Regions from separate parts of the Streptococcus sp. 1621 genome, predicted to be linked through region 1. Evidence: riboswitches for the same ligand, from Rfam matches in the RefSeq annotation. Region 1 holds a riboswitch; each other region holds the start of a gene.
The links. A riboswitch is a leader RNA that binds a small molecule or an ion and turns the genes downstream of it on or off. The one in region 1 is predicted to bind thiamine pyrophosphate.
Positions count from the first base shown of each region.

Region 2: linked by a shared signal. The riboswitch ahead of thiD (bifunctional hydroxymethylpyrimidine kinase/phosphomethylpyrimidine kinase) and the one ahead of HT697_RS06685 (thiamine-binding protein) in region 1 are both predicted to bind thiamine pyrophosphate.
Region 3: linked by a shared signal. The riboswitch ahead of HT697_RS05665 (TenA family protein) and the one ahead of HT697_RS06685 (thiamine-binding protein) in region 1 are both predicted to bind thiamine pyrophosphate.
Region 4: linked by a shared signal. The riboswitch ahead of HT697_RS05650 (ECF transporter S component) and the one ahead of HT697_RS06685 (thiamine-binding protein) in region 1 are both predicted to bind thiamine pyrophosphate.

Region 1 covers NZ_VMLJ01000028.1:59,976-68,094, forward strand. Annotated here, with positions in the region: gene HT697_RS06660 (DHH family phosphoesterase) at 1-1,434, shown strand, start outside; gene rplI (50S ribosomal protein L9) at 1,431-1,883, shown strand; gene dnaB (replicative DNA helicase) at 1,927-3,279, shown strand; gene HT697_RS06675 (Veg family protein) at 3,281-3,547, shown strand; gene cbpD (choline binding-anchored murein hydrolase CbpD) at 3,635-4,753, shown strand; TPP riboswitch at 4,836-4,938, shown strand; gene HT697_RS06685 (thiamine-binding protein) at 5,007-5,297, shown strand; gene HT697_RS06690 (ABC transporter permease) at 5,260-6,018, shown strand; gene HT697_RS06695 (ABC transporter substrate-binding protein) at 6,057-7,064, shown strand; gene HT697_RS06700 (ABC transporter ATP-binding protein) at 7,064-7,792, shown strand; gene HT697_RS06705 (CtsR family transcriptional regulator) at 7,911-8,119, shown strand, end outside.
Region 2 covers NZ_VMLJ01000024.1:29,129-37,247, forward strand. Annotated here, with positions in the region: gene spxB (pyruvate oxidase) at 1-1,609, opposite strand, end outside; gene HT697_RS05600 (heavy metal translocating P-type ATPase) at 1,816-4,059, opposite strand; gene HT697_RS05605 (cupredoxin domain-containing protein) at 4,069-4,440, opposite strand; gene HT697_RS05610 (CopY/TcrY family copper transport repressor) at 4,451-4,846, opposite strand; TPP riboswitch at 5,031-5,128, shown strand; gene thiD (bifunctional hydroxymethylpyrimidine kinase/phosphomethylpyrimidine kinase) at 5,212-6,003, shown strand; gene thiE (thiamine phosphate synthase) at 6,167-6,799, opposite strand; gene HT697_RS05625 (hydroxyethylthiazole kinase) at 6,792-7,595, opposite strand; gene thiW (energy coupling factor transporter S component ThiW) at 7,595-8,119, opposite strand.
Region 3 covers NZ_VMLJ01000024.1:41,800-45,246, reverse strand. Annotated here, with positions in the region: gene lctO (L-lactate oxidase) at 440-1,576, shown strand; TPP riboswitch at 1,725-1,813, shown strand; gene HT697_RS05665 (TenA family protein) at 2,029-2,697, shown strand; gene thiM (hydroxyethylthiazole kinase) at 2,826-3,447, shown strand, end outside.
Region 4 covers NZ_VMLJ01000024.1:37,705-41,682, reverse strand. Annotated here, with positions in the region: gene thiM (hydroxyethylthiazole kinase) at 1-44, shown strand, start outside; gene thiE (thiamine phosphate synthase) at 46-675, shown strand; TPP riboswitch at 884-972, shown strand; gene HT697_RS05650 (ECF transporter S component) at 1,130-1,690, shown strand; gene HT697_RS05645 (ABC transporter ATP-binding protein) at 1,691-3,076, shown strand; gene HT697_RS05640 (energy-coupling factor transporter transmembrane component T) at 3,078-3,728, shown strand; gene tenA (thiaminase II) at 3,739-3,978, shown strand, end outside.

The DNA of each region.
Region 1 (8,119 bases):
GATAATTATGATGATTTGGAGGATGCAACTTCTGAGTCAGATATTAGTCAAATCAATAGTTTTGTAGCTAATTTTATATCAGAGTTTTCAGAAAAATACATGATGTTTTCTCGTCGGGTAAGTATGGATCGATTTTATCTATTTACTGACTACACGGTGCTTGAGGGCTTGATGAATGATAAATTTTCTGTTATTGATGCTTTCAGAGAAGAGTCGAAACAGAGACAGTTGCCCTTGACCTTAAGTATGGGATTTTCTTATGGCGATGGAAATCATGATGAAATAGGGAAAGTTGCTTTGCTCAACTTGAACTTGGCTGAAGTACGTGGTGGCGACCAGGTGGTTGTCAAGGAGAATGATGAAACGAAAAATCCAGTCTACTTTGGCGGTGGGTCGGCTGCGTCCATCAAGCGCACTCGTACCCGTACTCGATCAATGATGACAGCCATATCTGATAAGATTCGTAGTGTGGATCAAGTGTTTGTAGTTGGGCATAGAAATTTAGATATGGATGCCTTGGGCTCTGCTGTAGGTATGCAGTTGTTCGCCAGCAATGTGATTGAAAATAGCTATGCTCTTTATGATGAAGAACAAATGTCTCCAGATATTGAACGTGCTGTTTCATTCTTAGAAAAAGAAGGAGTTACGAAGTTGTTGTCTGTTAAGGATGCAATGGGGATGGTGACCAATCGTTCTTTGTTGATTCTTGTAGACCATTCAAAGACAGCCTTAACATTATCAAAAGAATTTTATGATTTGTTTACACAGACCATCGTTATTGACCACCATAGAAGGGATCAGGATTTTCCAGATAATGCAGTCATCACTTATATCGAAAGTGGTGCAAGCAGTGCCAGTGAGTTGGTAACGGAATTGATTCAGTTCCAGAATTCTAAGAAAAATCGTTTGAGTCGTATGCAAGCAAGTGTCTTGATGGCTGGTATGATGCTGGATACTAAAAATTTCACCTCACGAGTGACTAGTCGGACATTTGATGTTGCTAGCTATCTCAGAACGAGAGGAAGTGATAGTATTGCTATCCAAGAAATCGCTGCGACAGATTTTGAAGAATATCGTGAGGTCAATGAACTGATTTTACAGGGGCGTAAATTAGGTTCAGATGTACTAATAGCAGAGGCTAAGGACACGAAATGCTATGATACAGTTGTTATTAGTAAGGCAGCAGATGCCATGTTAGCTATGTCAGGTATTGAAGCGAGTTTTGTTCTTGCGAAAAATACACAAGGATTTATCTCTATCTCAGCTCGAAGTCGTAGTAAACTGAATGTACAACGGATTATGGAAGAGTTAGGCGGTGGAGGTCACTTTAATTTGGCAGCAGCTCAAATTAAGGATTTAACCTTGTCGGAAGCAGGTGAAAAACTGACAGAAATTGTATTAAATGAAATAAAGGAAAAGGAGAAAGAAGAATGAAAGTAATCTTTTTAGCAGATGTTAAAGGAAAAGGTAAAAAAGGCGAAATTAAGGAAGTACCAACAGGGTATGCGCAAAACTTTCTTATCAAAAAGAACCTAGCAAAAGAAGCGACTGCTCAAGCTGTAGGTGAACTTCGTGGTAAACAAAAATCCGAAGAGAAAGCTCACGCTGAGATGATTGCAGAAGCAAAAGCAATTAAAGCCCAACTTGAAGCAGAAGAAACGGTTGTAGAATTTGTTGAAAAAGTTGGTCCAGATGGTCGTACCTTTGGTTCTATTACCAATAAGAAGATTGCAGAAGAATTGCAAAAGCAATTTGGAATTAAGATTGATAAACGTCATATTCAAGTACAAGCTCCGATTCGAGCGGTTGGTTTGATTGATGTGCCAGTGAAAATCTATCAAGATATCACAAGTGTAATCAATCTTCGTGTGAAAGAAGGATAAGTTTACACCTTCTTGACAAGATTGTAAAAGGAAGGGAAGTCTGATGGCAGAAGTAGAAGAGTTACGAGTACAACCTCAAGATATCTTAGCTGAGCAATCTGTTTTGGGGGCTATCTTTATTGATGAGAGTAAACTTGTTTTTGTGCGAGAATATATTGAGTCTCGGGACTTTTTTAAGTATGCCCATCGTTTGATTTTCCAAGCTATGGTTGATTTATCCGATCGTGGCGATGCTATAGATGCAACAACGGTTCGTACCATTCTTGATAATCAAGGTGATTTACAGAATATTGGTGGCTTGTCTTACTTGGTTGAGATTGTCAATTCTGTGCCAACTTCTGCTAATGCGGAGTACTATGCTAAGATTGTTGCAGAAAAAGCAATGCTACGGCGATTAATCTCCAAGTTGACAGAGTCTGTCAATCAAGCTTACGAGGCTTCGCAACCAGCTGATGAAATCATTGCTCAGGCAGAAAAAGGCCTGATTGATGTCAGTGAAAATGCTAATCGAAGTGGATTTAAGAACATTCGAGATGTGTTGAATATCAACTTTGGAAATCTGGAAGCTCGCTCGCAGCAAACGACTGATATTACAGGTATTGCGACAGGCTATCGTGATTTAGATCATATGACGACTGGTCTTCATGAGGAGGAGTTGATTATCTTAGCAGCTCGTCCGGCGGTTGGTAAGACAGCCTTTGCCTTGAATATTGCTCAGAATATTGGGACCAAGTTGGACAAAACGGTTGCTATTTTTTCACTGGAAATGGGTGCGGAAAGTCTAGTGGATCGTATGTTGGCGGCAGAAGGTTTGGTGGAATCCCATTCTATCCGTACGGGGCAATTGACTGATGAGGAATGGCAAAAGTATACCATTGCTCAAGGGAATCTAGCCAACGCGAGTATCTATATCGATGATACGCCAGGGATTCGAATCACGGAAATTCGTTCTCGCTCACGCAAACTTGCTCAAGAAACGGGTAATCTTGGTTTGATTTTGATAGATTACTTGCAGCTTATCACGGGAACTGGGCGAGAAAACCGCCAACAAGAAGTTTCAGAAATTTCACGTCAGTTGAAAATCCTAGCAAAAGAACTGAAAGTTCCAGTAATTGCTCTAAGTCAGCTTTCTCGTGGTGTAGAACAACGTCAGGATAAAAGACCAGTCTTGTCTGATATTCGTGAATCTGGGTCTATTGAGCAAGATGCTGATATCGTAGCTTTTCTCTATCGTGACGATTACTATGAGCGTGGTGGTGAAGAAGAGGACGGTATCCCAAATAATAAGGTGGAAGTTATTATCGAGAAAAACCGTAGTGGAGCTCGTGGAACAGTGGAATTGATTTTCCAAAAAGAATACAATAAATTTTCAAGTATCTCAAAAAGGGAGGCATAAAATGACAGATGCATTTACAGATGTAGCTAAGATGAAAAAAATCAAAGAGGAAATCAAGGCACATGAGGGTCATGTAATTGAAATGACCTTGGAAAATGGGCGTAAGCGTCAAAAAAATAGATTGGGTAAGTTAATTGAAGTTTATCCATCCCTATTTATTGTGGAATTTGGGAATGTGGAAGGAGATAAACAGGCTAATGTTTACGTTGAATCCTTTACTTACTCAGATATCCTTACAGAAAAAAATCTAATTCATTATCTGGACTAAAGTGAGAAATTTTCTCACTTTTTCTTTTTTCTCCGAATAGTTTAAGTGAAGGTAATCTTCGATTTATATTATTTTCAAGGAGGAAGAATGAAAATTTTACCGTTTAAAGTAACAGAGACAAGGTTTTCTTTCAGAAAATCAGCTAAAAAGGTTGTTCCTTTTTTAGTAGTAGGATTGATGTTAGCAGCGAGTGATAGTGTATATGCCTATTCTGGAGGAAATGGATCGATTGCGCGTGGAGATGATTATCCTGTTTATTATAAAAATGGGAGCCAGGAGATTGATCAGTGGCGCATGTATTCTCGTCAGTGTACTTCTTTTGCAGCCTTTCGTTTGAGTAATGTCAATGGTTTTGAGATTCCAAGGGCTTATGGAAATGCGAATGAATGGGGCTATCGTGCTTGTCGTGAAGGTTATCGTGTCGATAATAGACCAGCGATTGGCTCTATTGCTTGGTCTACTGCAGGAACTTATGGGCATGTTGCCTGGGTGTCAAATGTAATGGGAGATCAGATTGAGATCGAGGAATATAACTATGGTTATACAGAAGCCTATAATAAACGAATTATAAAAGCAAATACGATGACAGGATTTATTCATTTTAAAGATTTAGCTGGTGGCAGTGTTGGGAATAGTCAAACCTCAGTTTCAACAGGAGGAACACATTATTTCAAGTCTAAGTCTGCTATCAAAAATCAGCCACTAGCTAGCGCAACTGCGATTGATTACTATTATCCTGGGGAGAAGGTTCATTATGATCAAATTCTCGAAAAAGATGGATACAAGTGGTTGAGTTATACAGCTTATAACGGAAGTCGTCGTTATATCCAGCTAGAGGGAGTGACTTCTTCACAAAATTATCAGAACCAATCAGGGAATAGCTCTAATTATAGCTCAAATAATGGATCGACTGTCGGTTGGAAGAAAATAAATGGTAGTTGGTATCATTTTAAATCAAATGGGTCTAAATCAACGGGATGGTTGAAAGATGGTTCTAGCTGGTATTATTTGAAATCATCTGGTGAAATGCAGACAGGCTGGTTAAAGGAAAATGGCTCGTGGTATTATCTGGATAGTTCAGGGGCAATGAAAACAGGCTGGTATCAAGTTTCTGGTAAGTGGTATTATTCTTACTCTTCAGGTGTCTTAGCTGTTAATACGGCGGTGGATGGCTACAGAGTAAACAGTGATGGAGAACGAGTATAGAAAATTGGAGTAGGAAATGTTTCCTGCTCTTTTCTGTAAGCAGTTTCCTTGACATTTTTCTTAATTTGCGCTATCATATATACATATAATATATGGGAGTCTGTGTACAGTCTGAGAGGAAGTGTTAAACTTCGACCGCACCTGATCTGGGTAATGCCAGCGGAGGGAACGATACTTAGTCTATTCTTGACCTTTTCCATATATGGTAAAGGTTTTTCTTTTTGTCAAAGGAAAACGAGAAGAGGAGGTTTTTATGAAAGCAAGCATCGCCTTGCAAGTTTTACCCCTAGCACAGGGGATTGATCGGATTGCTGTTATCGATCAAGTCATTGCTTATCTACAAGCTCAAGAAGTGACCATAGTGGTGACACCATTTGAAACGGTCTTGGAAGGGGAGTTTGATGAGCTCATGCGCATTCTCAAAGAAGCGCTGGAAGTGGCAGGGCAGGAGGCAGATAATGTCTTTGCCAATGTCAAAATAAATGTAGGAGAGATTTTAAGTATTGATGAGAAACTTGAAAAGTATACTGAGACGACACATTAGTCTATTGGGCTTTCTGGGGGTCTTGTCAATCTGGCAGTTAGCAGGTTTTCTTAAACTTCTCCCCAAGTTTATCCTGCCGACACCTTTTGAAATTCTTCAGGCCTTTGTTCGTGATAGAGAATTTCTCTGGTACCATAGCTGGGCGACCTTGAGAGTGGCTTTGCTAGGTCTAATTTTGGGAGTCTTGATTGCCTGTCTCATGGCTGTGCTCATGGACAGTTTGACTTGGCTCAATGACTTGATTTACCCTATGATGGTGGTCGTTCAGACCATTCCGACCATTGCTATAGCTCCTATCTTGGTCTTGTGGCTAGGTTATGGGATTCTGCCCAAGATTGTCTTGATTATTTTGACGACAACTTTTCCTATCATCGTTAGTATTTTGGACGGTTTTAGGCATTGTGACAAGGATATGTTGACCTTGTTTAGTCTGATGCGGGCCAAGCCTTGGCAAATCCTGTGGCATTTTAAAATTCCAGTCAGTCTGCCTTACTTTTATGCAGGTCTGAGGGTCAGTGTCTCCTATGCCTTTATCACAACCGTGGTATCTGAGTGGTTGGGAGGATTTGAAGGACTAGGTGTCTACATGATTCAGTCCAAGAAACTGTTTCAGTATGATACCATGTTTGCTATTATTATTCTGGTATCGATTATCAGTCTTCTGGGTATGAAGTTGGTCGATATTAGTGAAAAATATGTTATTAAATGGAAACGTTCGTAGAATAAGAATGTTTCTGAAAAAGAAAAGAGGAAATCAAAATGAAGAAAACATGGAAAGTGTTTTTAACGCTTGTAACAGCTCTTGTAGCTGTTGTGCTTGTGGCCTGTGGTCAAGGAACTGCTTCTAAGGACAACAAAGAAGCAGAACTTAAGAAGGTTGACTTTATCCTAGACTGGACACCAAATACCAACCACACAGGGCTTTATGTTGCCAAGGAAAAAGGTTATTTCAAAGAAGCTGGAGTGGATGTTGATTTGAAATTGCCACCAGAAGAAAGTTCTTCTGACTTGGTTATCAACGGAAAGGCACCATTTGCAGTTTATTTCCAAGACTACATGGCTAAAAAATTGGAAAAAGGGGCAGGAATTACTGCCGTTGCAGCTATCGTAGAACACAATACATCTGGAATTATCTCTCGAAAATCTGATAATGTAGCTAGTCCAAAGGACTTGGTTGGTAAGAAATACGGAACTTGGAATGACCCAACTGAACTTGCTATGTTGAAAACCTTGGTAGAATCACAAGGCGGAGATTTTGAGAAGGTCGAAAAAGTACCAAACAACGACTCAAACTCGATCACACCGATTGCCAATGGCGTCTTTGATGCTGCTTGGATCTACTATGGATGGGATGGTATCCTTGCCAAATCTCAAGGTGTAGATGCTAATTTCATGTACTTGAAAGACTACGTTAAAGAATTTGACTACTACTCACCAGTTATCATCGCAAACAACGACTATCTGAAAGATAATAAAGAAGAAGCTCGTAAAGTCATCCAAGCCATCAAAAAAGGCTACCAATACGCTATGGAGCATCCAGAAGAAGCTGCAGATATTCTCATCAAGAATGCTCCTGAGCTCAAAGAAAAACGTGACTTTGTCATCGAATCTCAAAAATACTTGTCAAAAGAATACGCAAGCGACAAGGAAAAATGGGGTCAATTTGATGCAGCTCGCTGGAATGCCTTCTACAAATGGGATAAAGAAAATGGTATCCTCAAAGAAGACTTGACAGACAAAGGCTTCACCAACGAATTTGTGAAATAATGACAGAAATAAGACTAGAACACGTCAGTTATGCCTATGGTCAGGAGAGGATTTTAGAGGATATCAACCTACAGGTAACTTCAGGTGAAGTGGTTTCCATTCTAGGTCCAAGTGGTGTAGGGAAGACCACCCTCTTTAACCTAATCGCTGGGATTTTAGAAGTTCAGTCAGGGAGAATTGTCCTTGATGGTGAAGAAAATCCCAAGGGGCGCGTGAGTTATATGTTGCAAAAGGATTTGCTCTTGGAGCATAAGACGGTGCTTGGTAATATTATTCTGCCCCTCTTGATTCAAAAGGTGGATAAGGCGGAAGCCATTGCCCGCGCAGATGAAATTCTTGCGACCTTCCAGTTGACAGCTGTAAGAGATAAATACCCTCATGAACTTAGTGGTGGGATGCGCCAGCGTGTAGCCTTACTCCGAACCTACCTTTTCGGGCACAAGCTCTTTCTCTTAGATGAGGCCTTTAGCGCCTTGGATGAGATGACCAAGATGGAACTCCACGCTTGGTACCTTGAGATTCACAAGCAGTTGCAGCTGACGACCCTGATTATCACGCATAGTATCGAGGAGGCCCTCAGTCTCAGCGACCGCATCTATATCTTGAAAAATCGCCCTGGGCAGATTGTTTCAGAAATTAAACTAGATTGGTCTGAAGATGAGGACAAGGAAGTCCAAAAGATTGCCTACAAACGTCAAATCTTGGCAGAATTAGGCTTAGATAAGTAGAAAAATAGGGAGTTGGTGAAGATTATCCTTTACCAACGCCCTTTTTCTTTTAAAAATAAGAAAATTTCGGTATAATAGTCAAAGATAGTCAAGGTTTAAAGAGAGAGGTGGGTTTGTAATGAGATTTAAAAATACATCGGATCATATTGAGGCCTACATCAAGGCGATTTTAGATCAATCTGGTATTGTGGAGTTGCAACGGAGTCAGTTGGCTGATACCTTTCAGGTTGTCCCTAGTCAGATTAACTATGTGATCAAGACACGCTTTACCGAAAGTAGAGGCTACTTGGTTGAAAGTAAGCGTGGTGGCGGAGGCTATATTCGTAT
Region 2 (8,119 bases), on a different contig from region 1:
GAGCATCGATCACAACAGTTTTACCTTCTTTGTTGAGTTTAACAGCTTCTGCAACAACTGCATCGATGTCTTCGATACGGTCAACTGTAAATCCAACAGCTCCTTGAGCTTCAGCGATTTTCGCATAGTCAGCATTAGAGAAGTCACAACCAAACAAGTGTTTGTTTGTGTCTTCGTATTTGTCCTTGATGAAGGCATATTTACCATTTGAGAAGACAACGTTGATAACTGGAAGGTCGTATTGAACGTTTGTGATAACGTCTGGGTAGCACATGTTGAATGCACCGTCTCCCATGATGTTCCATACTTGGCGATCTGGATTGTCTTTCTTAGCAGCGATACCACCAGGAAGGGCAATACCCATTGTCGCAAAGAGTGGAGATGTACGCCACATGTTCTTAGGTGTCATGTGAAGGTGACGAGTAGATGTTTGAGTAGTGTCACCTACGTCGATTGAATAGATAGCGTCTTGATCAGCATGTTTGTTGATTGCATTGTAAACTTGATACAATTGCAATTCACCCTCAGTTTTACCTTCGATTTTGTTCATGTAATCACGCCAGTTTTGGTTGTTCTTAACGTTTGCACGCCACCATGGAGTTGATTCAACTGGGTTTACTTTGTCAAGGATAGCTTTAGCTGCTTGACCTGCGTCACCAAGGATTGAAGCGTCAAGGGCGTGACGTTTACCAAGTTTGTAAGGGTCGATATCGACTTGGATGAATTTTTCAGTGTTCTTGAATGCTTCGTAAACTTCAGCAAATGGGAAGTTTGAACCAAGGAAAAGAACTGTGTCTGCTTCAAAGACCACTTCGTTGGCTGGCTTCCAACCAACACGGTAAGCAGAACCTGTCAAACCTTCATAGTTCCATTCGAAAGCTTCAAAGTTTTTACCAGTTGTGATGATTGGTGCTTTGATTTTACGTGACAATTCAGTAATCACTTCACCAGCTTTCACACCACCGTAACCAGCGTAAATAACTGGACGTTCAGCATTGTTCAAGATTTCAACAGCTTTGTCGATTTCAACTTCGTTCAAAGCAGGAGCGATGAATGAACGTTCGTATGAACCTGAACCGTAGTATGAGTTTTCGTCGATTTCTTGGAAACCGAAGTTTACTGGGATTTCAACAACAGCTGGACCTTTTTTAGAAACTGCAGCACGGCAAGCTTCGTCGATTACTTTTGGCAATTGCTCAGCGTAAGCTACACGTTTGTTGTATACAGCGATACCGTTGTACATTGGGTTTTGGTTCAATTCTTGGAAAGCATCCATGTTGAGTTCGTTAACTGGACGTGATCCAAGGATCGCTAGGAATGGAGTGTTATCCATAGCTGCATCGTAAACACCGTTAATCAAGTGAGTCGCACCTGGACCACCTGAACCAACTGCAACCCCGATTGAGCCACCGAATTTAGCTTGCATAACCGCTGCAAGAGCACCTGTTTCTTCGTGGCGAACTTGCAAGAAGCGGATATCTTTTTCTTCAGCCAAAGCGTCCATCAATGAGCTGAGTGTTCCTGATGGGATACCGTAGATTGTGTCTACGCCCCATGTTTTCAATACGTTAAGCATTGCTGCAGATGCAGTAATTTTCCCTTGAGTCATAGTGATAACTCTCCTTCAATTTTTTTAGACTTGGAGAATACGATTACATAGAATTGGAAACGTTCTCCAAACTTTTACTATTCCACTGTATCATATTTATGTTGACTTTTCTAAAAATCTGCTCAAAACTCTCTATTCTCTATTCTAATACAGTTTTGAAAGTGCTGTCACTCCTGTTTTATAACAAAGAAATCCAGTCATTACTTTTAGTCTATTTTACTAAAGTTTAGTAAGAGTGAACTAGTCAGAACAGATACAGAACTAAAGGCCATAGCTAGACCTGCCAGTTCTGGATTGAGGGCCAGTCCAACACCTGAAAAGACTCCTGCTGCAATCGGAATTCCGGCGACATTGTAGATAAAGGCCCAGAAAAGATTGAGCAGAATTCGATTAAAGGTTTTCTTACTCATGTCAAAGGCACGAACCACTCCTAGGAGGTTATTAGTTGTCAACACCAAATCTGCTGACTCGATGGCAATATCTGTTCCAGCTCCCATAGCAATCCCCACATCTGCTACACTAAGGGCAGGAGCGTCATTGATACCGTCCCCAACAAAGGCTACTTTTCCAGTCGCTTGTAGTTTATGGATTTCATGGGCTTTTTCTTCTGGCAAGACACCTGCAATGACCTCTTCGATTCCGATTTGATCGGCAATAGCACGCGCCACACCTGCATTGTCTCCTGTCAGCATGACTGTTTTAAGACCTCGTTTTTTCAGCTGACTGATGGCTAGCTTGGCATTTTCCTTGGGGATATCTTGCAAGGCTAGCAAGCCTTTGATTTCATTGTCCACAGCCAAGAACACAACTGTCTTAGCTTCTTTTTCCAGTTCTTCTAGTTTATCTTGATGAGTGCTAGAAATATCCATGCCATCCAGCATTTTAGCATTTCCAAGCAGAACTTGTTTTCCATTGATTTGCCCTGAGACACCTTTTCCGTGCAAGGCTTGGAAATTTTCCACAGTGTGAAGCTCAAGTCCAGTTTCAGTCGCTCGCTTAACAATAGCCTCAGCCAGTGGGTGTTGAGAAGCTTCTTCCAAGGAAGCTGCCAATCCAAGCACTTCTACTTCGTCGCCGATGATATCTGTGACCACAGGTTTCCCTTCCGTCAAAGTTCCTGTCTTATCAAAAACAATAGTTTGGACTTTCTGGATTTCCTGTAGAACCGTTCCATTTTTGAGGAGAACTCCCATCTTGGCACTGCGACCTGTCCCCACCATAAGGGCTGTCGGTGTTGCAAGTCCCAAGGCACAAGGGCAGGCAATAATCAGAACTGCTACTCCATAGAGAAGCGAAGAGACAAAACTCGCTCCAAGCACAACTACACTATCCCTGAGCAAGACGAACCAAACCCAAAAGGTCACAATCCCTAAAATGACAACTGCTGGAACAAAAATGCCTGAAATTTTATCCGTCAAGTCCTGAATCGGCGCACGACTTGTCTGAGCTTTCTTCACAAAATCCACAATCTGAGCCAAAACAGTCTCTGAACCAACTTTTTCTGCTCTAAAAACAAGTGTTCCACTATTATTGATGGTTGAGCCAATAACAGTATCTCCAACTGTCTTGTCCACAGGTAGACTCTCACCTGTCACCATAGACTCATCAATACTAGAGATACCTTCTACTACGACACCATCAACCGCAATCTTTTCACCGGGACGCACTCGAATCAGGTCACCTACCTTGACTTGCTCCAAAGGGACTTGAACATAGTTATCCTCACGCAAGACTTCTGCAGTTTTAGCCTGCAAGTCAAGTAATTTCTCCACAGCTTGGGAAGTATTTTTCCGCATTTTCTCCTCAAAAACGGCTCCCATAAGAACGAAGAAGAAGATAAAGGCAGCACTTTCAAAGTAAACGGGGAGGCCAGCGAAGAGGGCAACTAAGCTATAGAAATAGGCCACTAGGGTTCCCAGAGCAACCAAGGTATCCATGTTGGCATTGTGCTTTTTAAAACTAGCCCAAGCACTTTGAATATAAGGACCACCTGCTACTAGCATAATCGGTGTTGTGGCTAAAAAGGTGCCCCAACGCATGACTTGGTGACTAATTCCTCCTGTCGACATCCCAATCATGAGGATCACAAGAGGCACAGTAAAGATACTAGTAATCCAAAAACGCTGTAAAAGTGACAGAGATTTTCGAGTCTTCTCAACGACTGTATAGCTTCCCTTTTGCATCTTCATACCACAAGAAAATTCATGTTGGCCTAATTCTTGAGGTGTAAAACGAATTGTTTTCTCTTCGTCTACGCCGATTGGTTCCAAGATGCCTTCTTCTTCAAAAAGAATCTCCTTATAACAGTTTGAAGGTGTCACACGGTGAAAGGTGATCTCAGCAGGAACTCCTTTTTGCAGTTGAATGTGGGCTGGATGATAGCCTTTGTCTGCCGTGATACGGATTTTTTGAACACCATTTTCAAGACTTGCTTTTACAATTTCAGTCATAGTCTCCTCCTACTCTACTATCATCTTACCGTGCATCATATTCATGCCACAAGAGAAACCATACTCTCCAGCCTGCTCAGGCGTGATTTCCACTACATACTCTTCCCCCATAGGTAGGTCCGCATGGACACCAAAATCTGGAAAAACAATTTGATCCAGACAGGGTGAAGGATCCTTGCGGTCAAAGATAATGCGGGCTGGCACTGATTTCTTGAGGATAATCAACTCAGGCGTATAGCCCCCCATGACCTCCACTCGAATCTCTTGGTAGCCCTTTTTTTGCTGGGCCTTTTGTCCAGATTTTTCAGGCTTTTTGAAAAACCAGAACAAGATAAACGCGATAAGGGCAATACAAATAATGGTTACAATACTATTTAACATGACGTCTCCTTTACATACAATTACATTTTACTTTTGTTACAGCGCTTGATTTCTTCTCAGAAATCACAGCTTCCAAGTCTTCCAAGTCAGCCTGAGTAAAATCACATTCAGTAATCAAATCAGCCAACAAGTTCTTAATCCTACGAGAACAAACCTTGTCCTTGATATCTTGGACAAGTAAATCCCGACTTTGTTCCAAAGTTAAAAGGGCTGAATAGACAAAGAACTTGCCTTCTTTTTTCCTTGTCAGACACTCTTTCTCAACCAAACGAGCCAAAAGAGTCTGAATGGTCGACTTGGACCAGTCGAACCGCTCCGCCAGAACCCTAATCAAATCCGTACTAGTCTGCTCTCCTTGCATCCAAATAATCTTCATTACCTGCCATTCTGCATCTGAAATCTGCATCATCACACCTCCAAAATCTACATTTGTCAATTATGTTAAATAGTATACTCTTAAAATCTACATTTGTCAATTATAAAATCAATCTTTTCTTTAAAAAATAGAATTTTAATCATTTAAAAAACGATTTGCAGTCAAATATTACTATATAAACAATAAAAATATGCTATACTAAAGAAAAAAAGAAAACAACCACTAGGGGTGCGTAAAGCTGAGATTAACAACTGTTAGACCCTTTGACTCAATCTAGGTAATGCTAGCTGATGGAAGTGGAAATGATAATGGGGACTAGCAGTCTTCTATTACCTTCCTAAAACAGACTTGCTTGTTCTTGAGAATACAAACTTCAGTTGGTTGGGAGGTTTTAGATGACTTATTTACCCGTTGCTTTGACCATTGCAGGTACTGACCCCAGTGGTGGTGCTGGCATTATGGCTGATTTAAAGTCGTTCCAAGCTAGAGATGTCTATGGAATGGCTGTTGTAACCAGTCTTGTCGCTCAAAATACCAGAGGTGTTCAATTAATCGAGCACGTTTCTCCTCAAATGTTGAAAGCCCAATTGGACAGTGTCTTTTCTGATATTCCACCTCAGGCTGTAAAAACTGGGATGTTGGCAACTACCGAAATCATGGAAATCATCCAACCCTATCTTAAAAAGTTGGACTGTCCCTACGTCCTTGACCCTGTTATGGTCGCAACAAGCGGTGACACCCTGATTGGTACCAGTGCCAGAACTTACCTAAAAACAAACCTACTTCCCCTTGCAACCATTATCACGCCCAATCTTCCTGAGGCAGAAGAGATTGTTGGTTTTTCAATCCATGATCCTGAAGACATGCAGCGTGCCGGTCGCCTGATTTTAAAAGAATTTGGTCCTCAGTCTGTGGTAATCAAAGGTGGGCATCTCGAAGGCGGTGCCAAGGATTTCCTCTTTACCAAGGATGACCAATTTGTCTGGGAAAGCCCACGAATTCAAACCTGTCACACCCATGGTACTGGGTGTACCTTTGCTGCAGTGATTACGGCTGAACTAGCCAAGGGCAAGACTCTCTATCAGGCAGTCGATAAGGCCAAGGCCTTTATCACAAAAGCCATCCAAGACGCTCCTCAACTCGGTCATGGCTCTGGCCCAGTCAACCATACAACTTTTAAAGATTAAGAAAAAAACTCTCTAGTTCCTACTTTAAGGGAATTAGAGAGTTTTTATACTCTTCGAAAATCTCTTCAAACTACGTCAGCTTCCATCTGCAACCTCAAAGCTGTGCTTTGAGTAACCTGCAGCTAGCTTCCTAATTTGCTCTTTGATTTTCATTGAGTATTAGTTAGGAAATAATGTCATCCAGCTTTGATAAAAAGGCTTGGGTTTTTGCCTCAATATCTTCTGCCTGCATCAAATCACGCACTACAGCTACTCCAGCTATGCCAGTGCCCATAAGCTGGTCAATGTTCTCTGAAGTCAAGCCGCCAATAGCAACTACTGGAATGTCAACCGTTTGGCAAATTGTTTTCAAGGTCGATATCAGAGTAATGGGCGCATTTTCCTTGGTGGTGGTTGGGAAAATGGCTCCTGTCCCCAAGTAATCTGCACCTGATGTTTCTGCTTCCAGAGCTCTTTTTATTGTTTTAGCGGTGACACCGAGGATTTTTTCAGGTCCCAAGACTTGTCGGGCAACCGAAACTGGTAATTCATCGTCTCCGATATGCAGACCTGCAGCATCGACTGCAAGACAAACATCCAAACGATCATCGATTATCAAGGGTACCTGATAAACATCTGTTATTTCCTTGACTTGTTTTGCTAGTTGATAATATTGATTGGTTGTGAGATTTTTTTCTCGTAATTGGACTATGGTAACCCCTGAACGGCAAGCCGTCTCAACCTTTTCAAGAAATCTTTCCACGGAATCTTGGTAGCGATTGGTTACCAGATATAGTCTAAGTGCTTCTCTATTCATAAACCTCTCCTTTGATGGCATCTAACCAGTTTTTATCTCTCCTTAGAAGCGAAAACTGATTGAGTACTTGGTAACGAAATTCTTCCAATCCCATTCCTTGAACAACTATTCTCTCAGCGGAGATATTAAGATAAGAGACTGCTAAACACGAAGCTTCAAATCCAGTCTTTCCTTGGCTGAGAAAAACGGCTGTCAAGGCTCCAACCAAGTCTCCTGTCCCTGTTATCCAGTCTAATTCTGTACAGCCATTTCCCAGTACAGCGACCTGATTCTTCGAAACGATGAGGTCCTTAGGACCAGTAACTAAGAATGACATACCAGGATAGGTCTGACACCAGTCTTTCAAGACTTGAAGCAAATCCTCCGTTTCTTGATCTTTAGCACTGGCATCGACCCCAACGCCGTGGTGTTTTAAGCCAACAAGACTTCGGATTTCTGACATATTTCCTTTAAGGACCGTAGGGCTATTGTCTAAAAGGTCTTTAACTAAGCTCTTACGAATGACTGAAGCTGTTACGCCAACCGCATCTACTACCATTGGGAGACAAACTTGAGCTGCATAAGAAGCTGCCATACGGATTGCTTTTTCCTTCTCAGCTGACAAATGCCCCAAATTGATGAAGAGTGCCTGGCTTTGCTTAGTAAAATCAAGAACCTCACGGGAATCATCTGCCATAACTGGTTTACATCCCAAAGCCAAAATCCCATTTGCTAGCATCTCACAAGAAATCTCATTGGTAATACAGTGAATTAGGGAAGTCATTTCCAGAGGAAAAGGATTTGTCAATGCCTGCATCAGTCTATCCTTTCACCAAAGAAATATCCTTGCACTTTTTTAAAGAATTCCTGCTTGATTAAAAATCGAAAGGCAATAAAGGAAATCGCTGTACCAATCAAGGTTGCTCCAAAAAATCGAGGAGTATAGATAAACCAACTAAGCTTAGCGGCCGATCCTGTAAAGAGTACCATAACAGGATAGGAAACAATAGAACCAATAATACCTGTTCCCAAAATCTCTCCTAGAGCGGAATAATGAAATTTTCGACCATACTTATAAAAGAGACCTGCAAGGAGGGCTCCAAAAGTCGCTCCTGTGAGAGCTAAAGGCGGAATCCCTTGAGTCGTCATACGGATAAAGGCTGTGACTGTAGCCATAGCCAAGGCATAAACAGGTCCCATCATGATTCCTGCTAGAATATTGACTACACTGGACATCGGTGCCATTCCCTCAATCCGAAAGATAGGCGTAAGGACTACATCAAGGGCAATCATCATGGATAAAATGGTTAATTTGTGAACTTGCAATTGGTGCTTTCTCAT
Region 3 (3,447 bases), on a different contig from region 1:
GCTGAAACTTTTCAAAAAGTACTAGAAATTGACTTGGACTCCCCAATTGATTTGTTCAGATTCACTATAAATAAAAAATTAATAAGAGGGATAGGAAGTTAGCGTCAACTAGGATAGTATCTTGCTTAAACAGTATTATGGGACTGATATAAGTCCATAGGCTCTATTAGAGGATGTTCTGGTGTCTTATTCACTTGTTTTTTATAGCATTAGTAGATAGAATCAGCAAATAAAAAAGTAGTTCAAATGCCTGGCAGCAAAAAATCTCAACGATTCACTTAATATAGACTAAAGTTTAGAGTTTAAGGAAAGTAGGGATAGTATATTGTATGAAAAAATAAGATGGTTTTTAAGCAAAACTCTTGAAAATGATTGAAAAAAGAGTTATTATAGTTGTATAGTAAAAAGCAAACGCTTACTTAATCAAGGAGGACAGTTTATGTCATACAAAACAAGCAATGCAGAAGGTCATGTAGATTTCATCAATACCTATGATTTGGAGCCCATGGCGCAAAAAGTGATCCCTAAAGCAGCCTTTGGTTATATCGCCAGTGGAGCAGAGGATACTTTTACTTTACGGGAGAACATCCGTGCTTTTAACCACAAACTCATCGTTCCGCATACGCTTTGCAATGTAGAAAATCCAAGTACAGAGATTGAATTTGCAGGTGAAAAACTGTCTTCACCAATCATTATGGCGCCTGTTGCGGCTCATAAATTAGCTAATGAACAGGGTGAAGTGGCGACTGCGCGTGGTGTGCATGAGTTTGGTTCTCTTTATACAACTAGCTCATACTCTACTGTTGACCTTCCAGAGATTTCTGAAGCCCTTCAAGGGACACCTCACTGGTTCCAATTTTACTTTAGTAAGGATGACGGTATCAACCGCCATATCATGGACCGTGTGAAGGCTGAAGGTTATAAAGCGATTGTCTTGACGGCAGATGCTACTGTAGGGGGTAATCGTGAAGTGGATAAGCGTAATGGTTTTGTCTTCCCAGTTGGCATGCCGATTGTTGAAGAATACCTGCCAGAAGGTGCTGGTAAATCAATGGACTTTGTTTACAAATCAGCTAAACAACGCTTGTCTCCACGTGATGTAGAATTTATCGCTGAATACTCAGGACTTCCTGTGTATGTCAAGGGACCACAATGCCGTGAGGACGTTGAACGTTCGCTTGCTGCAGGAGCTTCTGGTATCTGGGTAACCAACCACGGTGGTCGTCAAATCGACGGTGGACCAGCTGCATTTGATTCACTTCAAGAAGTAGCAGAAGCAGTCGACAAACGCGTACCAATTGTCTTTGACTCAGGTGTTCGTCGTGGTCAACATGTCTTTAAAGCCTTGGCTTCAGGAGCAGACTTGGTAGCTATTGGTCGCCCTGTTATCTATGGCTTGGCTCTCGGCGGTAGTGTTGGTGTGCGTCAAGTCTTTGAACACTTGAATGCGGAATTGAAGACAGTTATGCAGTTGTCTGGAACTCAGACCATTGAAGATGTCAAACATTTCAAACTCCGTCACAACCCATACAACCCAACCTTCCCAGTTGACCCACGTGACTTAAAATTGTATTGATAAAAGAGATTGCCTCCACTGAATGTGGAGGTTTTTCTTCGTGTATTGGAAGAATAAATCACCATTAAAAACAATATAAATATATTTTCTAATCAAATATCTTGCTAGGGCTTTCATTTTTTGCTATACTGGTGCAGTAATTAAATAATAAAGACATTTGGGGTGCTTTAGGCTGAGATGATACCCATTGAACCTGATACAGTTAAGACTGTCGAAGGGAAATGTGAAACGTTTTTTCGTATGTCGAAATGAACGGTCTAATCTTGTAAGCTAAACTCTAATTCTTGATTGTAATTGGAGTTTTTTTGTTTATATAAGCTGGATGAAGGTGATACAAAGCATTTAGGTAGCTCTTCTTGAACGCCCTTGATTTTCTTTAAAAAGGTCAAGTAAAACTAGGATTTTCTTGGTGTTTTGTTGATTACGAACGAGTAAAAGGAGGAAAAATAAATATGGAAACACAGGTTTATGCATTTCAGCCAGGTTTGATTGTTGGAGAATTATTAAAAAATAGTCAGAAGGATTGGCAGGCTGCAATCAATCATCGTTTTGTCAAGGAACTTTTTACGGGGACAATTGAGAATAAGGTCTTAAAGGATTACTTGATTCAAGATTATCACTTCTTTGATGCCTTCTTATCCATGCTAGGTGCTTGCGTAGCCCACGCAGACCAGCTTGAATCCAAGCTCCGTTTTGCCAAGCAACTAGGCTTTCTTGAAGCAGATGAAGATGGTTATTTCCAAAAGGCTTTCAAAGACTTAAAAGTATCTGAGAATGACTATCTGGAAGTGACCTTGCACCCTGTAACAAAAGCCTTTCAGGATCTGATGTATTCGGCAGTGGCTTCATCAGACTATGCCCATCTTTTGGTCATGCTGGTCATTGCAGAAGGACTCTATTTAGACTGGGGTTCTAAAGATTTGGCTCTACCTGAAGCCTACATTCATTCGGAATGGATCAATCTCCACAGAGGTCCTTTCTTTGCAGAGTGGGTTCAATTTCTGGTTGACGAACTCAATCGTGTCGGAAAAGGTCGAGAAGATTTGACAGAACTTCAGCAACGCTGGAATCAAGCGGTCGCTTTAGAATTAGCCTTTTTTGATATTGGTTATGATGCCTAGAGAAAGTTCAGGATACTGACAAATTTGACGAGGTAAATCATTCAATGTAACTGAAAAAAATTCTCAACTAAAGATAGAGATAAATCGAAATCAATAGATCGTATAAAGTGAAAAGAAAGGAATTCAATATGACAAGTTTAAAATTATTAAAAGAAAAAGCACCTTTGGTCATTTGCATAACCAATGATGTAGTAAAAAATTTCACAGCAAATGGATTAGTAGCACTGGGTGCCTCACCAGCTATGAGCGAGTACCCAGCAGACTTAGAAGATTTATTAAAATATGCTGGAGGATTATTGATTAACATTGGGACTTTAACGGATGATAATTGGAAATTATACCAAGCTGCTCTGAAAATTGCAGAGAAATATAATGTCCCAGCAGTTTTAGATCCTGTAGCCTGTGGAGCAGGAGAATATAGAAAAAAAGTAGCAGATGATTTAATCAACAATTACAAACTAGCTGCGATTAGGGGGAATGCTGGAGAGATTGCTTCTTTAGTAGGTATAAATGTGGCATCTAAAGGAGTAGATAGTGCTGGTGTGGATAATATTGATGAGATTGCTCTAGCAGCCAACGCTAAGTTTCATATTCCAATAGTAGTGACTGGAGAAGTTGATGCGATTGCTGTTAATGGAGAAGTGGTAACGATTCATAATGGTAGTGCCATGATGCCAAAAGTCATTGGGACAGGATGTTTATTAGGGGCAGTGGTAGCAAGCTTTATCGGACTAGAAAAAGGTCAAGAAT
Region 4 (3,978 bases), on a different contig from region 1:
AGATTTCAGATGAAGATGTAAAGGAATTCAAAAGAGTGAAGTAAAATGTTTCATAAAGAATTACTAAAACTATATTTTATTTGTGGAACGACTACTTGCCAAGGAAAAGATCTATATAGAGTCGTTGAGGAAGCCTTAAAAGGTGGTATAACCTTATTTCAATTTCGTGAAAAAGGGGAGGGAGCCTTAGAAGGTAAAGAAAAAGTCGAATTAGCAATTAAACTACAGGATCTTTGTAAAAAATACAATGTTCCATTTATCGTTAATGATGATATTGAGTTAGCATTGGAAATAGATGCTGATGGCGTACATGTAGGACAAGATGACCTTGGAGTTGATGAAATTAGAAAATTGATGCCAGATAAAATAATTGGTCTTTCTATAAAAAATGAGGAAGAATTTCAACAATCAAAAGTTGAATATGTAGATTATGTCGGTGTTGGTCCTGTATTTGATACCCAGTCAAAGGATGATGCTGGTGGTGCTATAGGTTATGAAGGTCTTAAATTGATAAGAAAACTATTGCCACAAATGCCCTTAGTTGCAATTGGTGGGATACAGACGCAACATATTAAAGACATTATACAGACCAATATAGATGGTGTTTCAATCATTTCAGCAATATCGTATGCAAAAAATATAGAAAAAACTGTTCGAGAAATGAGTGAACAATAGGTATCAATCTATCCTTGGATTCTGAGTAGGATTTTCCTTTTTTAAAAAGCTATGTTCAGATTCAGCTTGAATGGCTAATTCATCAAACAGGTCATTTGTTTTTTGCAAAAGAAAGATCTGCTGTATTTATGAGTGCAAGGCTGTATTTCCAGTTCAATTTCTTGAACTAGTATAAAATGTGTGTTATAATAATCACATAATTAAATAATAAAGACATTTGGGGTGCTTTAGGCTGAGATGATACCCATTGAACCTGATACAGTTAATACTGGCGAAGGGAAATGTGAAATGTTTTTTTCGTATGTCGAAAAGAACGGTCTAATCTTGTAAGCTGAACTCTAATTCGTATCTGTAATTAGAGTTTTTTCTTTTACGAAACTGGATGAAGGTGATATAAATCCTTTTGGTAGCTCACCTTGAGTGCCCCACTTTTCTTTAAAAAAAGGAGTTTTTTATGTTGAAAAAATGGCAGTTAAAAGATGTTATTTTGCTTGCTTTCTTGTCTATCTTTTTTGGTGGCGTTTTCGTTGGTTCAGGATATGTGTATAATATTCTCAGCCTACTCTTAACACCTCTTGGTTTACAGGCTTTTGCCAATGAAATCCTCTTTGGACTCTGGTGTATGGCTGCGCCCATTGCTGCCATCTTTGTTCCGAGAGTCGGAAGTGCAACGATTGGAGAAGTGCTAGCTGCGCTTGCTGAAGTCCTTTATGGTAGCCAATTCGGTCTAGGTGCCCTTTTGTCTGGCTTGGTTCAAGGTTTGGGAAGTGAACTTGGTTTTATCGTAACCAAGAATCGCTATGAAAGTTGGCTCTCTCTAACTGCTAGTAGTATTGGGATTACGCTTGTTAGCTTTGTCTATGAATACATTAAGTTAGGTTACTACGCCTTCTCTCTTCCTTTTGTCCTTTCCTTGCTTGTGGTGCGTTTTATTTCTGTTTATTTCTTCTGTACCATTTTGGTTCGTGCCATTGTCAAACTCTATCATCAGTTTGCAACTGGAGGAAAGGCATAGATGGGGCTGGAATTACGGGAGATTCAGGCCCCAATTTTTTCGGAACCGCTTGATTTTACTTTTCATGAGCAAGCTTTTACCTTGTTAGTTGGGAGTAGTGGGTCTGGAAAATCGAGCCTCTTTCAAGTTATTGCCCAAGTTAGTTCTCTTCCCTATAGCGGTCAAGTCCTGATAGATGAGAGCGAGGTCAGTCAGCTTTCTATCATCGAACGTGTCCAAACGGTTGGTATTCTCTTTCAAAATCCCAATCATCAATTTACCATGGAGAACTTGTTTGAGGAGCTGATTTTTACCTTGGAGAATATCGGCTATCCCGTTCAGGAAATTGATTCTAAAATAGCAGAGGTTGTCCAGCAATGTCGTTGCAAGGACATCTTGCACCGTCCCATCCATCACTTATCAGGTGGAGAAAAGCAAAAGGCTGCTTTGGCTGTTCTCTTTGCTATGAATCCTAGGGTCTATCTATTAGATGAGCCCTTTGCTTCCATTGATCGCAAGAGTAGGATAGAGATATTGGAGATTCTAAAAGAGTTGGTCTCTAATGGGAAGACAGTTATTTTGTGCGACCATGATTTATCTGATTATGAAGCCTATATCGACCATATGGTGGGGCTAAGAGTTGGACAACTAAGGGAAGTGTTTCAAATCCCTGCCTCTGAAATGACACAGGCTGTTTCAAAGGAGGTTGCTTCTAGCCCAGAACTATTCCATATGGATCGAACGACTTGTGAGCTTGGTAACCGCCCCCTCTTTTCGATTGCTGATTTCACATTTTACCAAGGAATTTCCTGTATTTTGGGTGACAATGGTGTCGGGAAATCAACCCTCTTTCGGTCTATTCTTCAATTTCAAAAGTATAAGGGGCGCATTACCTGGAGGGGGACAGTCCTGAAAAAGAAAAAGAGTTTGTATCGTGACCTGACGGGTGTTGTTCAGGAAGCTGAGAAACAGTTTATCCGAGTCAGTCTGCGAGAAGAGCTTCAATTAGATGGACCTGATTCTGAAAGAAATCAACGAATTTTCCAAGCTTTACGATATTTTGATCTGGAGCAGGCTCTTGATAAGAGTCCCTATCAATTAAGTGGTGGTCAGCAAAAAATTCTTCAGCTCTTGACCATCTTGACCAGTAAGGCTTCAGTGATCTTGCTAGATGAACCTTTTGCAGGTTTGGATGATAGAGCTTGCCATTATTTTTGCAAGTGGATTGTGGAGGAGAGAAATCAAGGAAGAAGTTTTCTGATCATTAGCCATCGTTTAGATCCCTTGATCTCTGTGGTTGATTATTGGATTGAGATGACTAGTCAGGGTCTTCGTCATGTGAAATCAGTGACAATTACCAAACCACTTACGTCTCAGAGTAGCAATATCCAAGGGGAGGTGAGATAGTATGGTCAAAGTAGCAACCCAGACACCGATTATCAGTCTCTTCTTGCTGATTTTATCCTTGGAAACATCTTTCATTCCTTCGATTGCTCTGAATCTTTCGGTAGTCGCATTCTGTATTCTCTTTATGCTCTATTACCGTCGATTTAAAGTATTGGCTTGGATGATTCTGCTCGCCATTTTGCCATCCTTTGCCAACTACTGGGCAGTTCAGTTACATGGAGATGCTTCGCAGGCAGTCATGCTTGGAACGAGGGCCTTTGTGACCGTTTGTATTGGTCTTGTTTTTGTTTCCTCTATTTCCCTAAAAGAGCTTCTCTTGTACTTGGCCCAAAAGGGGTTATCACGCTCTTGGGCCTATGCCTTGATTGTGGTATTTAATTCCTTCCCCCTCATTCAGCAAGAAATCAAGTCCCTAAAAGAAGCTTGCCTATTACGTGGTCAAGAACTGCATTTTTGGTCGCCCTTGATTTACAGCAAGGTTCTGATGACAGTCTTTAGGTGGCGCCATCTTTACCTGAGAGCCCTGTCGGCGCATGGATATGACGAACATGCACAGTTGAAGAATAGCTATCGGACTTTTTATATTCCTAAAAAAACAAAATTAATCTACCTGCTTTTCTTTTTATTGCTTCAAACCAGTCTATTTTTATAAAGGAGTTATTATGGAATTTACAGATATTGCGATGGAATTATCCAAGGAAGCTTGGCAGGCTTCCTTTCATCATCCCTTTATTTTACAATTACAAGAGGGGGATTTAGAACCTGCCGTTTTCCGCTATTACCTGATTCAGGATGCCTACTATCTGAAGGCCTTCTCAGAAATCTATCACCTTTTGGCTGATAAGACTTCAAACCAAGAGATGAAAAGACTCTTGAAACAAAATGCTCAGAGTCTAGTGGAG